4 regions of the Vibrio sp. SCSIO 43137 genome follow, and region 4 is predicted to be linked to each of the others. Evidence: predicted binding sites of a transcription regulator. Region 4 holds the regulator's gene; each other region holds the start of a gene.
The links. The regulator PurR, encoded in region 4, represses purine synthesis genes. The targets are predictions, from matches to a motif close to TNANGNAAACGTTTNCNTNA.
Positions count from the first base shown of each region.

Region 1: a site for PurR is predicted at 2,108-2,127, ahead of PK654_RS06820 (phosphoribosylaminoimidazolesuccinocarboxamide synthase). Genes of this name have one in related genera too.
Region 2: a site for PurR is predicted at 1,976-1,995, ahead of PK654_RS03550 (NCS2 family permease). Genes of this name have one in related genera too.
Region 3: a site for PurR is predicted at 1,130-1,149, ahead of PK654_RS05315 (inosine/guanosine kinase). Genes of this name have one in related genera too.

Region 1 is NZ_CP116383.1:1,450,872-1,454,837, forward strand. Features, by position in the region: gene PK654_RS06810 (substrate-binding periplasmic protein) at 1-85, shown strand, start outside; gene PK654_RS06815 (hypothetical protein) at 200-646, opposite strand; gene PK654_RS06820 (phosphoribosylaminoimidazolesuccinocarboxamide synthase) at 901-2,007, opposite strand; gene PK654_RS06825 (hypothetical protein) at 2,212-2,619, opposite strand; gene PK654_RS06830 (hypothetical protein) at 2,772-2,915, shown strand; gene PK654_RS06835 (hypothetical protein) at 2,859-3,044, opposite strand; gene PK654_RS06840 (hypothetical protein) at 3,147-3,966, opposite strand, start outside.
Region 2 is NZ_CP116383.1:731,773-735,738, reverse strand. Features, by position in the region: gene frsA (esterase FrsA) at 1-57, opposite strand, end outside; gene gpt (xanthine phosphoribosyltransferase) at 149-607, opposite strand; gene PK654_RS03550 (NCS2 family permease) at 655-1,944, opposite strand; gene PK654_RS03545 (aminoacyl-histidine dipeptidase) at 3,133-3,966, shown strand, end outside.
Region 3 is NZ_CP116383.1:1,110,452-1,114,417, reverse strand. Features, by position in the region: gene PK654_RS05315 (inosine/guanosine kinase) at 1-1,054, opposite strand, end outside; gene PK654_RS05310 (DUF2057 domain-containing protein) at 1,229-1,846, opposite strand; gene PK654_RS05305 (porin) at 1,948-2,982, opposite strand; gene dinG (ATP-dependent DNA helicase DinG) at 3,626-3,966, shown strand, end outside.
Region 4 is NZ_CP116383.1:1,976,258-1,980,223, reverse strand. Features, by position in the region: gene PK654_RS09275 (TVP38/TMEM64 family protein) at 1-131, opposite strand, end outside; gene PK654_RS09270 (TfoX/Sxy family DNA transformation protein) at 318-908, opposite strand; cyclic di-GMP riboswitch class I at 1,023-1,105, opposite strand; gene purR (HTH-type transcriptional repressor PurR) at 1,296-2,315, opposite strand; gene torD (molecular chaperone TorD) at 2,539-3,186, opposite strand; gene torR (two-component system response regulator TorR) at 3,421-3,966, shown strand, end outside.

The DNA.
Region 1 (3,966 bases), 530 kb from region 4:
GTCAAAACTGGAGAAGATAGACAGGGCACTGGAGGAGATGTATATCAGCGGCGACGTTCAGCAGTTTCTGGAAATTGATCTTTAACGAGTTTGATTAAGGCAGATAAACGGCGGGGTAGAAGTTAGTTGTGCTGGCAGTTGAACAAGAAGAGTTGTTGAGCAGGCAGAAAAGGCGGTTACCTGCTCAACATTTAAAACTCTATCTGTTAAGTAACAGCTTTAAAGTACTTTGTTCGCTGCGTAGATCGCGGATAGTCAGGAATGCGCCACATGTCCATACAATACACGCCATAGTAAACAGCAGGCCACCATCGTTACCAATCACTTCACCGGCACTGTTAAATTCAGGCATCACGATACCTAGTGGTGTGAACAGGTGGAAGAAAATCGCACCAGTCATAATGCCAACACTCATCAGCGCGCCCAGACCGTGAAAACGACTAAACAGCATAAAGGCGGCAATCAGCTCGGCGAAGCCGATTAGATAACCACCGACACTGCCAAACCATGCCAGCCCTGACCATTCACCCAATGTACCGAAAATAAATTCTGTCTCATAAGAACCGGTAAATTTAAAAAACAGAGACTGAATAAAAACAAATGCAATAAATGCGGATGGTACAAATTTTAGTAGCTTAGATTTCATGAGAAGTCCTTTGTAATTAAGTGGCCAGTGGCGTATACCATCAAAAGACCAAAGAGGGCTGAAAAATATTTCACAAAGATATAACTTTTTATTTAGTGGAGAAAAGGGCGATTGTAAAGTAACCACCGTTCTGTCATCAGGGAAGATTTTAAATAACAGATCGCAAAAAGTTACCGCGATTGTCATCAGACAGATATCAATAAAAAAACACCGCGCCAGTGATGGCGCGGTGGAGTTCGACGAATGGGTTCAGTTTAGCTGACGATTAAATCGTAATCCTGTTGCAGAACCTGAATTATCTCTTGCTTAGGGTTGGCAGATAACTCAATTTTACTGCCGGTGATTTTTTCAGCGATACCTATATAAGTTTCTGAGATTTGCTGAATGGCATGAAGAGGCAACTCGTTGTCTTCTGCCAGTGCCTGACGCTCATCCATTCTACTTTTATTCAGCAGAATATCCGGGTCAGGGAAGTAGTTAAGTAGAAACTGGCGGAAGCCCTCTTTGGAATTCTCGACAATATTGCCTTTTTTATATTCTGATTCCTGCCAGATACGTGAAGAGTCGGGAGTACCAACCTCATCCATATAGATTAATTTGCTCTGGCCGTTTTTATCTGTGACATATCCGAATTCAAATTTGGTATCAACAAAGATCTGACCTAGCTTTTCAAGGGCATTGCTAATTACCTCAAAACCATCCTTGAGCAGCTTTTCGTATAAAGCGATATCTTCGCTGCTTTGAAAATTAAAAGCGTTGTAGTTGTTTACAATATCGTCGCGGGTGATATTGACATCATCAGCCTCAGGAACGCCCGGAATACCTTTAAGTATGCCTTTGGTCGATGGTGTGAACAGAAGCTCGGCAAGGCGGCCATTCTGCGTTAGTCCTTCAGCAAGCTTGATGCCACAAAACTCACGCTCTCCGTTACTGTATGAACGCCACATCGAACCTGTGATATAGCGGCGGCAAATGGCTTCTATCATTACCGGTCTGGCTTTCTGAACGATCCAGACAAAAGGGTGGGGAATATCGAGAATATGGCTTTCGGCCAGACCGTTCTCTTTAAACAGCCGGAACCAGTGATTAGAGATAGCATTTAGCGCCGCTCCTTTTCCCGGAACGCCTTTAAGTCCGTTTTCACCTTTCCAGATGCAATCAAATGCCGAGATACGATCACTGATTACCATGACCGCAAGAGGGGTGTCGGCAGGAACATCATAACCTTTCTGTTTAATCAGCCTACGGCTATCTTGTTCAGTAAGCCAGTAAACGGAGCGGACTTTACCGCTATGAACGGGCTTATCGGTGCGAATTGGAAGATCATCGTTAACGGCGAGCACTTGATCCGAAAGGTTCATGTTGTATTCCCTTACTACGTAATGATTTTAATCGACTATTTTACAGGTCAGGCTGTAGATAACTGCGAATGATACCAGAAGTTTTCAAACCTTCCAGATAAAAAGCAAACGATTGCGTAAGAATTGAGTTTTAGAAAATAACAGCAGGCTTAAAGGAAGAACAGAGAAAAAGCCTGACTGCGGATGCAGGCAGGCTGAAGTAAATTAGTGCCAAAGGTGAGAAGCGCTCTGCTGTGACTCAGTGAGGAAAAAAACGTTACAGTGATAGTCGCCGGCAACAGAAAGAACTTTGGCCTTTTCGTAATGGCTAAGAGTGCTACTGGCAACAACGGCACTTGCGGTACCAGCCTGAATTGCCTTAATAACAATCTCTGCTTCACTCAGGTGCAGTGAAGGTTTCATATGGATGACATTGCTGCAATTAATATCGAATGAAGTTAGCTCAGTATGAGAAGGGCGGGGACAGTTTGCAGTAAACAAAATCCATTGTCTTTTATTGGATAGCTCTGCCAGTTGGCGATAAACATTGTGATCATACTGATTAGTATTCAGAGAGAAATCAGTGCTGTTATTAACCGGTAGTGCGCGTTTTTCTGTATTGATTTGAAGCATAATACTGTTCCCATGTACATACTGTATAAACAAACAGTACTTGTATTTCACCCATTGATCAAGTGTTTTTTGTCGGTTAATTCATCGATGTGATGAATAAACTGACAAATTGATGCGCGAGAGCGGTTTTAACCTGTTTCTGAAAAGGAATTTTGACAGAGAGTACTTTGCTGAAGATAGAGAGTGGGCAGGATCAAAAAGAGTCGCTATACAGCGACTCTATTGAAGCTAAGCTTATTTTATTGGTTGATATCGCTGCTTCTTCCGTTGAGTGCGAGTTCATCCCTGTTGAATAGGCGGACATCTAACCTTGCCATATCATTGCATTGAGCACATGAAAAATGGCATTTGCCGTCAACATAATCGTGACGTGTCAGTAAGCTTAGTTTGTTACACCAATCGCATACGCCTTCTTTAGTGAACATAACTTTTCTCCGTCAACATCGATTAATCGATTACGAGTAGGGAATCGTAATTCGGTCACGGATTATACACAAAACATCTTGGCGTGTTAATAAAATGTTATTTTAATTTTTACTGGTTTTTTTTAAGTGGCTAACAACAAGCTTTACCGCAGCATTCAAGCGTTTCATCTCTTCTTCGCTGCCGTTGGCATCGGGGTGGTAAACACGGCTGAGCATTTTATATCTGGCCTTTATCGCTTTTTCGCCGGGGATATCATTTGTTTTAAAGCCGAGCAGGGCACAAGCAAGGGAAAGATTATTATCTGCAGCGTTTATCTGTTTTACCTGCTGATTCTGTTTTAACTGTTGATGAGCTTTATTGATATGTAACTGAAGGGATTTAATCTTCTTTTTCTGTTGAGATATGGTCTGTTGCAGCGCGTCAGTCTGAGACTGCTTTTTAGTTCTTCTGGAACGTTTCAGGGCAACGAAAGCGACCACCATAGTGAGCAGAGTCGCGGTGATAACGGCATCCAGCCGGAATAGTTTATGAGATTCTGAGTCTGTGTTTTTCGCCGGCGGGATATCTTCACTCTGAGCGAGATCTTCATCTATCTGTTTATCCAGTGAGGCAATAGAAGAGACCTGTCTGGCGCGCTGTTGATTAAACAAGGCTTCCAATACGCGGGCATAGCCTTGTTCTGCTTCTGAGTCTCCCTGTTCTGTGGCAATTTGATACCAGTTTTCAGAGACAGTGAGTGGGTTAAGAAACTGTTCTTGTTTTGATTCATACAAGCTGGCTAACAGCGCTGCCGCTGAACTGTCACCATTAACAGCGGCTTTTGCAGCCCAATAGTGAGCCCGTTTGAACTTATTTTCCTTCTGATACTGAGTTGCCAGTTCTATCTGGGCATCAAGCTGGTTTTGTTCTGCCCGGGCAATA
Region 2 (3,966 bases), 1.2 Mb from region 4:
TGCTTGTTTATGTTTTTTAAACAAGGTTTCCGAAAGGTTTTTATGGTCTTCAGACATAGCAACAACTAGAACTCGAATAAGTTTTTACATGATATAAAAAAAAATGCCCCTATACAGGGGCATTTTCGCAATATAGTAAAGAAATTACTTATTTCTTATTGATTGGATCAACAAATGCGATTTCCATATCCCATGGCTGCTCAATCCAGGTGTCCTGAGGAATATCGACGATATACTCATCAACCAGAGCGGCTCCGGCAGGTTTAGCACATACGGTAACCAGTTTCGCTTTAGGATACATTTCACGTAGCTGGCGTGCAGTGTCACCACTGTCAACCAGATCATCAACAATCAAAAAGCCTTCACCGTCACCTTCAACAGCTTTCAGTACTGTCATATCACGCTGGTGATCATGATCGTAGCTGGAGATACATACGGTATCTACATAACGAATGCCCAGTTCACGAGCTAGAATTGCAGCGGGTACTAAGCCTCCACGGCTTACACCAATAATACCTTTCCATTGTTCTGCAGGCATCTGACGCTCTGCTAGTTGGCGACAATACATTTGCATATTGTCCCAAGTAATGATGAATTTATTACTCATAATTATAATACCCGTTCTGGCTCGATAAATCGCAAAAGCATTAGCCGTTAAGCTAATGCAAATTTTAGTGCAAAAATGGCAGCAAGAACCCAGACACTGGCCGAAACTTCACGACCTTTGCCGCTAAATGCCTTAATAGCCGCATACGCGATAAAGCCAAGGGCAATACCGTCTGCGATAGAATAAGTTAATGGCATTAATAGACAAATAACAACAACCGGAGCCGCTTCCGTAAGGTCACGCCAATCGATTGCTACTAAGCCCGACATCATAAGAATCGCTACATAAAATAACGCACCCGATGTCGCATATGCTGGGATCATACCTGCTAATGGCGAGAAGAATAATGCAAGTAAGAATAAAATGCCAACCACAACTGCAGTTAATCCGGTTCTGCCACCGGAAGCGACACCAGAAACACTCTCAATATAAGAGGTTGTGTTAGAAGTACCAAGCAAAGCACCAACTGAGGTTGCCGTCGAATCAGCAAGAAGTGCGCGGTTAAGACGAGGAATTTTTCCGTCTTCTTTGATCAGGTTTGCTTTAGTCGCTACCCCTACCAGAGTTCCGGCAGTATCAAACAAGTCAACAAACAGGAAAGCAAACACAACAGAAATCATACCTACTTCAAATACTGCCGATAAATCCAGCTGCATAAAGGTAGGAGCAATACTAGGCGGAGCAGAAACAATACCGGTGAACTGAACATCTCCGAACAGAACGCCCAGAGCCGTTACTGCAAGGATAGCGATCATTACCGCTGCTTTAAATCCACGGTGCACTAAGGCAATAGTAAGGAAGAAACCAACGGCAGCCAACACACCTTTCAGGGAAGTTACCGAACCAAGGGAAACAAGGGTTGCCGGATTATCACCAACAATACCGGCGCCTTGTAGAGCAATGAAGGCAAGGAACAGACCGATACCGGCAGAGATGCCCGTTCTCAGAGACATTGGAATAGAATTAATAATCCACTCTCGAATCTTGAACACACTTAAAAGAATAAACAGAATACCGGAAAAGAATACTGCGCCAAGAGCAACCTGCCATGTATAACCCATACCAAACACTACTGAATAGGTAAAAAAGGCATTCAGTCCCATACCCGGAGCCTGCGCAATCGGATAATTGGCGATAAGCCCCATGATAAAACAACCAACCGCTGCGGCAAGGCAGGTGGCAACAAACACAGCCCCGCGATCCATGCCTGTTTCTGACAGAATGGCCGGGTTAACGAAGATGATATAAGCCATAGTAAGAAAAGTGGTCATCCCTGCGATCACTTCAGTGCGGACATTAGTTCCGTTTTCACTGAGCTTAAATAGCTTTTCCAGCATAATAAAGTTCCCTAAAACTATAAAACAACAAAATAGTAAACGTTTGCGTAAACGATTGGCACGAATTATAGAGTTATCAATTTTCAATTTCCAGCCCGAATTAGCGGTTAATGGCTAAAAACATATAAAAAGCAGTTATCACGTAGCGTTTTCGCAACATGATCAGAAAATAACCATTTGAATTACATTGATTAATAATAGAAAAACACCATTCCATCTGACTGATGTTTTTTTGCGCCAAATCAATATTTATATAAGGAAAAAACTCAGATATTGCGAAAGTATTAAGCCTATTTAAGCAGCTCTTAGAAAAGAATGAAACGAACAGCATATAAAGGCAATTAATGTAATGGATTACATTAAAGGATAAAAAAACGCTACCTAAAGCAGGTAGCGTGCGAATAACTCTGACCCAGTATAACTGGTATAAATTCGAAATAATTGGGGGGTGAACTTAACGTTCAAATCACAAATAATTGTGAATTCTGTTAGTAGCCAAAGCTTGTTGGATACTGGAAATTCTGTGTGTAGATTGATGGTTCAACCCAAAACAGTGTAGAAACTAAACCTTTCATATTTATCACCTTTTAATCAATTTGTTGTTGACTCTCAGTTCCCTGGAGGCGATTCGCCGCTCTTTTCCCTGAGCTTAAGTTCATTTGAACTCTATTTTTCGTAATTTTGTTACAGAATCATCTGTAAAAGTGTGAATTAAGCACAACCGGTGCTTATTTCAATTAGTAACCAAAGCTTGATGGGTACTGAAAATTCTCTGTGTATACTGATGGCTCAACCCAAAACAGTGCAGAAACTAAACCTTTCATATTTATCACCTTTTCAATCAATTAAATCATGTTTGACTCTCGGTTCCCTGGAGGCGATTAGCGGGCTCTTTCCTTGAGCATTTGCTCTTCATCTCAGAAGATGGTGCTACTATAACACCATGAAATTTTATTACAAGATAAAAGTGATACAAATCACAATTTTTTATTTAAATTGACCTCGATCACTATTGATACGTAGGTAAATTACGGAAATATTCCCCATGTAAAGTTCTCATTACTACCCATATCAACTCTTTGCCCTTACCCTCTTCAGTCATCAGATTGGCAGTGATATGATGCTGCATTCTTAAAATATGACCTATATATAAATAGAGGCTTTCCGCCTTTAATAAGGAGCTACCCTGTGTCTAATTATCATTCGGAAATAAGCACGCTTTCTCCAGAGCCTGTTTGGCAGTTTTTCGATAAAATCTGCTCTATTCCTCACCCTTCCAAACATGAAGAAGCATTAGCTCAGTACATTGTCGGCTGGGCCAAAGAGCAAGGGTTGGATGTAAAAAGAGATGCAACCGGGAATGTCTTTATTAAAAAACCGGCAACGGAAGGTATGGAAAACCGTAAAGGTGTTGTGCTTCAGGCGCACATAGATATGGTTCCTCAGAAAAACGAAGATACCAAACACGACTTTGAAACCGACGCTATCCAGCCTTATATCGATGGCGAATGGGTTACCGCAAAAGGCACTACCCTTGGTGCTGACAATGGTATGGGTATGGCTTCATGCCTTGCGGTTCTGGCATCAGATGAAATCAAACACGGCCCACTGGAAGTACTGCTGACTATAGATGAAGAAGCGGGAATGACTGGCGCATTCGGTCTGGAAGAGGGCTGGCTTGAAGGAGATATCCTGCTGAACACTGACTCTGAGCAGGAAGGCGAAGTCTATATGGGCTGTGCCGGTGGTATCGACGGTACTATCACTTTCGATGTAAAACGCGAGAAGATTCCTGCCGGCTATGTTACCCGTGAACTGTCACTAAAAGGCCTTAAAGGTGGTCACTCTGGCTGTGATATTCATACCGGTCGTGGTAATGCTAACAAACTACTTGGTCGTTTCCTTGCCGGACACGCGGAAGAGCTGGAACTTAGAGTTATTGATTTCCGTGGCGGCAGCCTGCGTAACGCAATTCCGCGTGAAGCCTTTGTTACCGTTGCAGTTCCAATGGTAAATGAAGGT
Region 3 (3,966 bases), 870 kb from region 4:
TTTTTATTTTTTCCGGTCCACCCATATATGGCGCAATATGCGAATATATTTTAATCGGTGTTTCACAGGAAGACCTGGTTGCAGGGCGGCTAAACTCATATTGATTAAATTCTGCAATAGCACCCGGTAGCAAAGGCAATGATGTTGTACGCTTAGCTGAGTCTTCAGTATAACCCGCCATAAACAGCCCTACAGGGCCTGCTGTACACAGAACCATATCTACCCAATCCAACGCCTTATCCGAAGCTAACAACGGGTCATTTTCCCCTGTCAAGGCTTCTGCTTCTTCTTCATTCATAGCAACGACAGAAACATTTTCAGCTAAGAAGTCTTGCCAGAATTTAGGGTCGTCCTGAATTACGTACTTGGTACCAAGAGTCAGTACTACAGGCACATCGTATTTCTTAGCGTATTCGATGGCCTTCATAGTAGCTTCAGGCATTGGATCGCCCTCTTTACAGCGAACCAGATACGCCGTTAACACAAGCGCTGAAGCGGTTTTAAAAATAGACTCTGGAATACTATCAGGAGAAAGCTGGTTCATCTGCCCTTCACTAATAGCGAAGGTACGCTCACCATCTTCAGTAATCAGTGCAAAACAGCGGCCAATGGCACCTTCTACGCCCTGAAGGTAGTTCAGATCCATACGGCTGGAGGTTTTACAGATATAACGATAACCGTAGCTACCAATCTCGATACTCTTGCTCATTACACCCAGCAGAGTCGACTTATCATCGGCCAGTACAGAGTAGTTATGCAGAGTATTACCAATGGTTCCGCCAGCAAACTCATTGCTGATTAAATCTTCTTGCTTAAGCTGCTGGTAAAGCGCTTCTGCTGTTTGATCATCAATAACCAGAGAGTGTCCCTTACTCAGGCCATACTTTTCAATAAAATCATCAGATACTCTCGCTTCAATATCCACCAGAGTTTGATCAACCCCGATAATATGAGTACTTGCCATTTTTTTACTTGATTGTGTCTGGCTGACCAATGGGTCACGAGCATGAACAGGAAAATAGTGCTTGGATTTGCGCTGGCCGGGGAATTTCATAAGCTGATTCTGCTGGTTAATATAGTAAAGCGCCAATTCTAGCCCTCTATGTCACCGACAGCAATAAATAGAAAACAAGGCAAACGGTTGCGTGGTATTTCTTTGCAACAAGTGAAAACAAAAAAACCGGAGGCTCTATAGTTAGCTCCGGCTCTTACAAGATAAAGCAGATGATTACTCTTGGTCGATCATCCACTTTTTAAATGCTTTTCGTTCTGCTCTGGTCGCTTTTGAGTACCAGTACTGCAGTTGTGCTACCGGCTTGCTAGCATCGGCTTCTTTTAGCTCAGTGATTTTCTCCGGAGTAAATTGCTCATAACCAGCTTCGTTAGAGAAATAAATACCGTGCTCTTTATTGTAAGCTTCTACTAAGGCAGGCACATTAGCGTATGGTAAGAAGCTTGAAGTGGTAGGAATCACAAACTGCTCCATTTTTACTTCTTGTCCTGATGCATTAACTAGCTTAAAAATTGGCTGCTTAGCATCAAAGGCTTTTTTAAGTACTTTGTAACGGTTACTAACAACTTCAAGTTGAACATCTTCTTTTGTATCAAAGGTCAACAAGTAAGGTTTAGAAGCAATATACTCATCTTTCCCTGCAACTCTGAAAGTTGCTTCATACATTGCGGTTATCTGGTTTCTACCCTCTAACAATTGTTGTGTCCTAGCTAACTGGCTTTCTGTCTTCTCACCATTTATCACTTCAACACTCATACCGCTACGCAGCTGTAGGACATTTGCCAATGATGTTAAAGGCAAAAACAGTGCAATAAGTACCAATACTTTCTTCATAAAAACTTCCTTTAGAGAGGGTAAATAGAATTAAAAAAACCAGCATAGTTAGACTATGCTGGTTTTCGCTAATTTCAAAGATTTATCTAAGATAAAATCAATTAGAACTTAACTTTAAGGTTAAGAGTCATGCGATCTTCTTCAGCCTTAGCAGAACCTTCTTTAGCTTCAGTCATCAGGTACTCACCTGTCATAGAAACTTTAGGAGCTAGAGTATAAGTAGCACCGAAGAAAGTAGCTGTTTCTTTTAGTTCAGACTTAGATTTAACGCCTGTAGTAGCATATTTCTTATCAGCATCAAATGCCTGATGAGAAACGTATAGCTGTAGATCTTCCATTGCATCGAACTTAGCGAATACACCGTAAGCGTCACCGTCAGCGATTTGTGAAGCAAGTACAGTACTTGTTGCTTCATAGTTAGCAAACATACCACCAAACTCTACAGGACCAAAGCTTGCAGAAGCAGATAGGCCAGCAACTTTAGTATCTACAGCTTTGTCACCAGCATTTTGGCCTAGCTCACGCTCACCAGCAGAGTATGCAGCAGCTACAGTGAACATATCATGAGAGTATTCTGCAGATAGTGATGTTGTGCCTTTTGTTTTATCAGAATCAGTACCAGAACCGTTTGTCTCATCATCAGTAGTGAAGAAATAAGCTGCAGAAACAGCTACTGGACCGAAATCATTAGAGTAACGGATGCCTTGACCTTTGCTTTCTTCAGCATTGTCGCCAGAAAGAGCAACGTTTTCTGCTTCTGAACCGATATCAACGTTTTCTAGAACGCCGAAAGGATTGCCAGTTTCACCAATCTTAACTGTACCGAAGTCGCCTTGTAGACCAACCCATACATCATCGCCATTAGCGTCGTTGCCGCTTGAGAAATCGTATTCAAAACCAGCAAGAGCTTTAACGTCTGCATTGATTTCATGAGCAATATCAAACTGAAGAGTACCTTTAGAAACTAGCTCAGATGATTTAGTTTTAGCTGCGCCTGCTTTTATTTCTTTGTTCCAGTAAGTAGCTTTTACTTCACCAGATACTGAGATTGAAGAACCTTCGTTCTCGTAGATAGTTGCTGCGTTAACAGAACCAGCTGCAACTAGTACTGATAGAGCGATTAGAGTCTTTTTCATAATAATCCACTGCCTTTTCTTAAGAAAATTTCGGGAAATCCTTTTGGTTCCCTTTTTTTTGTTTTATTGGTGATGACCCTTAGCTAAAGCGCAAAGCATCATCGCCACTAAATTTCGGGGATTAGATTGCAAAAGATCGTCGCTCATGTCAATCACCTAAAAAAATAAAAATAAAAATAGATAAACCCTTAAATATCAATTAGTTATACAATTACAGCACTATTAATAGGTTACTCAAATAACCAATTTAGAGTAATTAATCATCACTTAACCACCACTCATTTCAGAATTAAACACCAACAAATAAAGAAATTAAAACACTTAACAGAATATGCCACCACAATCAAATGCTCACAAAGAACATTAAACCAATCAATCAACCAATTGGTTGCTCTATGTTGTAGTTCATTTTTTTTTTGTGACTCTCCTCAAGAAATGTTTAAAAAGGGCGCTGAACTGTGAGCTATATCGCTGTCAACTATAGGGAAATAGCCAGAAAAAACAGCTTTATAGGGTTTTATAAGTTTTCATAAACTGTTCATAAAAGCGTTATATTTGCATTAGCTTTTTCTGATAAGTGCTGAATTAGAGTGTTAATAGCAAGATGTGCTACCATTCGCGCCTGATCAAAAACGGCCCTGTTATGCTTAATCCAAATATTCAGAAATCGATCAAAAAGAGTTACCAAAATCTTCACCATCAACTGGATAACTTTATTCCCCGCAGAGCACAAAACTACCTTGTAGCGGAAATGGCTAAGACTCTTTGTGGTGAGTACCATAAACAGAACCGGATTATGGTGGCCGAAGCCGGTACAGGTATTGGTAAATCCCTAGCCTATCTAATGGCAGTAATACCCTCCGCTGTGCTGAACAACAGAAAGGTAGTAATTTCCACTGCTACTGTAGCCTTGCAGGAACAGCTACTGAATAAAGATCTTCCTTTATATAGACGCATTACCGATCTCGACTTCTCTTTTATTCT
Region 4 (3,966 bases):
TTCTCAATATAGTCCGCTAACAACGCTTGTTGAGCTTTGGCGTTTTCCAGAGTCAGATACTGACCAAACTGAGTAGCCAGCAACACAATAAGAGCAACTAAAAAAAGTCCGATAATTAGTTTCTTGTTCATTATTCGTTTCCATAAAATTTGCGTTAACTACTATGACAGGGATAGCCCGAGAAAACTTTCATAATATTTTAATTATGGCCTATGAAAGCAGAGATTATTTCTATTTCGTTTAAACCTTAATCTGAACAGAACAAAAAAGCCGCTAAACAGAGTTAGCGGCTTTGCATTAGCTGGCTTGCAGGTCAATTAATTGAGAGCCTGCATAAGTTCTGCTCGTCTCTCTTGGGTGATTACAGACCAGTGTGTCCCTTTAAGGGCGCCTTCAAGAGCCCACAAAAGTTCTAAATTAACGGTGTCGGGGTGACTTTTCTGTATCGCTTTATAAGCACCAACGGCACCTACTTGTTTCAGGTCGGAGACGGATGCAATACCGGCTTTCTTCAGCATGCGTTCAGTGCCAAGGCGCAGATTAGGTAGATCTTTTAGCCTGCTTGGCTTTTCTTCCGCGTGAGTGGCTTTTTCACTCTTCGCATACTCCAGAGCTTCAGTGGCAATAGAGAGTATCTGATCTGTGTTGTTCCATATTTCATCTGGCAGAGCAAAATACTTAGTGACAACGGGAAAACCACGCTTTTTATAAACGTAAGGTGTGTATCCTGCTGCCTTATACTTTTCAGCGGAAGCTTTATGAGCTCTTATGTGGAGAGAGTTATTTACAACAAGAGCGAACATGGTTTCATCGACAAAAATCCCGAATCCGCCAAACATTGAACGCGACTTTACTTTGCCGAATCGTTCAAATAATAGTAGTGAATCTTTGAGTACTGGTTTATCCATTTTCATAGTCTCGGGTTAGGAAATTGCATCAACCAATTCAGTACCGAGAAATTAACAGAACAGCGAGTTGAGTTGTCAGAACAACGTAAAAACTCAATAGCCTGTCAATCAGTCTTCGGCAACCCCGCTACCTTTCATTTCTGTTAAGGCCGGAAGCTTTGCGTCCCACCCTTTCGGATGGTTTGCCCTGATCGTGACTCTATAAATATAGATAATTTCTGGACAGAGATCACTTTATAGAATGTTTAATGTGATGTTGCTCACTAAATCTCTGGCCGTATTTAAGCAAATTACTAGAGTATTAATTCAAGAGGTGAATGTAATTAGAAGGTTAAATTGCCGTGCTGAAACAGTACTGCACGGCAAACTAAAACATAGCAAATCAGCTTAATTACTAATATTTTTAACGCTATCGCGTACAACCAATTCTGGCTGCATTTCGAACACACGTTTTTCGTGTTCTTTGTTCTTGATTCTTTCCAGCAGAATCTCAAATGCTGTTTTACCTACACGTCGCTTAGGCTGGTGAATGGTGGTTAGCGGCGGAGAGAAATAAGCTGCAAGGTCAATATTGTCATAACCGATCACAGAGATATCTTCCGGGATACGGATACCACGGTGCTGAAGACGGCTCATCAGGCCTAAAGCCATGGTGTCGTTAAAGCAGAATACTGCCGTCGGTTTTTTGTCCATAGCCAGAATCTTGTCAGCGGCCTCAACGGCTGTATCGCATTCAAAGTTACCTTCAAGGATCTTACTTTCGTCAAACTTGATGCCATTCTCTTCCAGCGCGCGGCGATAGCCCTGAGTTCTTTCTATACAGAGTTTCTTATCCAGATGACCGCTAAGGCAGGCGATATCAGTATGGCCATTCTCAATAAGGTATTTGGTCGCTAGGTAACCACCCTCTTCGGAGTTATCAATAATCTTATCTGAATCATCTTCAGAGGACGAGGTACCCTGACCCCAGTCCATAATTACTTTAGGAATATCGGCGTGACCGTCCAGCATCTCCTGAAGTTCAGCTGTCAGGTCAGAACACATAACAAAAATGCCATCAACACGTTTTTCTGCCAGCATGCGGATATAATCGCGCTGTTTCTCGTAGATACCACCTGTGTTACACAGAATAAGAGTGTAACCCTGACGGTAACAGTAGCTCTCAACGCCATCTACAACTTCAGCCAGAAACGGGTTAGTAGACTGAGTTACCAACATACCGATAGTGCGGGTTGTATTACATTTTAAACTTCTGGCCACAGCACTAGGGGCGTAGTTGAGCTCTTTTACTGCGTCCATCACTTTTTGCTGAGTCGCCTCAGCAACAAAACGAGTTTTATTAATTACGTGAGATACAGTAGTCGTTGATACGCCAGCGATGCGCGCAACATCTTTTATGGTGGCCATAAGCTTATCCTATTATTCTGATGTTCTTATAAAGTGTAGACAACTTTTAAATCCATCAATATCTGTGCCGGAAACACAAAAAACCGCTATCTGGTATAGCGGTTTATGATTTTCATGCGTTTATCATCGTTTTCGCAGGCATGATAGCCGCTTTTGCGCAACATACAAAGCTAAAGCTCTAATTAATTTGTATTTGGTCACATTTGCCTGCTATTGCCTGAGATTATTCTCCGGCAAGATAAGTGCAGTCCAGCTTTAAGAAATCGACCAGCAGTGTAGAGACACTGGAATAAAAACCAAAATCATCGAACTTACTGCATTTTTTACTGAACTCAGGGATCCAGCTTAACAGATAAGTTTCAATAAATGCTTTCTGTTCCAGCAGAGCTTGATCAATATGTTCCAGCTTTTCCAGCTCGTTGGATCGAATGATCATATTGCCGAGAAAATCCAGTTCGATGGCAATATGGTCAGCAGGTTCGTTCAGGTCACTGTGTACATCGACACCCTGACTCTGCATCAGTTTTTGCATCTCCTGAGCAGGCTTGTCATTTAACAGGCCGTTCTCACCTATGTACATGGAGGCGTAGGGAAGGGCGCCCGATTTATCTGTCTGCAAAAACAGGCCACAGAAATCTGCTGCCAGTTCCAGTTGAGCATCTTCACGATCCTGAAGACGGTTTAATGCATCAACCATTTTGTCAACAGAAGGCTTAAGGGTAGGGTTCTCACCCAGCCCGGTTAAAAATGAACGGATTTCTGGAGAGTGGTATGCCTGAACATCTTTTTCTGTCAGCTCTTTGGCAAAAAGACTAGAAAGCCACCAGTAGATTTCAGCTCGTTTTTCATTAAACGCTTTTGTCTCTTCCATTATTTAATTCCTAAATAAACAATACTTAAATAATTGTATGCAAAAAATATGAATAGAATTAACTTAAATTATGACAATATATTAAGAAAAATAGGAGAAAATTAACACGGCGTCAAATAGTTGTTCTCCATCAATAAAAATCAAAAAACTCAATAAAAAACTTATTCTGGGCTAGAATTGTTAAATAATATAAATAGAATGCAACGTAACTGAAAAACGGAAAAAGTCATGGTCATGAGCAGTCACGTATTAGTTGTAGAAGATGATGTAGTCACCCGCAGTAAATTGGTCGGGTATTTTCAGAATGAAGGCTATCAGGTCAGTGAAGCCGAAAATGGCGACACCATGCGGGAGGTGCTTCAGGAAAACAATATCGATCTGGTGATGCTGGATATTAACTTGCCGGGTGAAGATGGACTAATGCTGACGCGGGAGCTCAGGACTCAATCGGATATTGGCATCATACTGGTTACCGGACGTACGGACAGTATTGATAAAATTGTCGGCCTTGAAATGGGGGCAGACGACTATGTGACTAAGCCTTTTGAGCTTAGAGAGCTGTTGGTAAGGGTTAAAAACCTGCTATGGAGAATCTCTCTGGTACGTAACCCGCCGGGGGAACCTGACAAGGAGCAGGATTCAGAGTTTGTTGTCCACTTTGGTGAGTGGGTATTTGATATCCAGAGAAGGGCATTAAGCAAAGATGGTCTGCCGGTAAAACTGACCAAAGCAGAGTATGAGTTGCTGGTTGCTCTCTCTTCTAATTCAAATAAAGTTCTT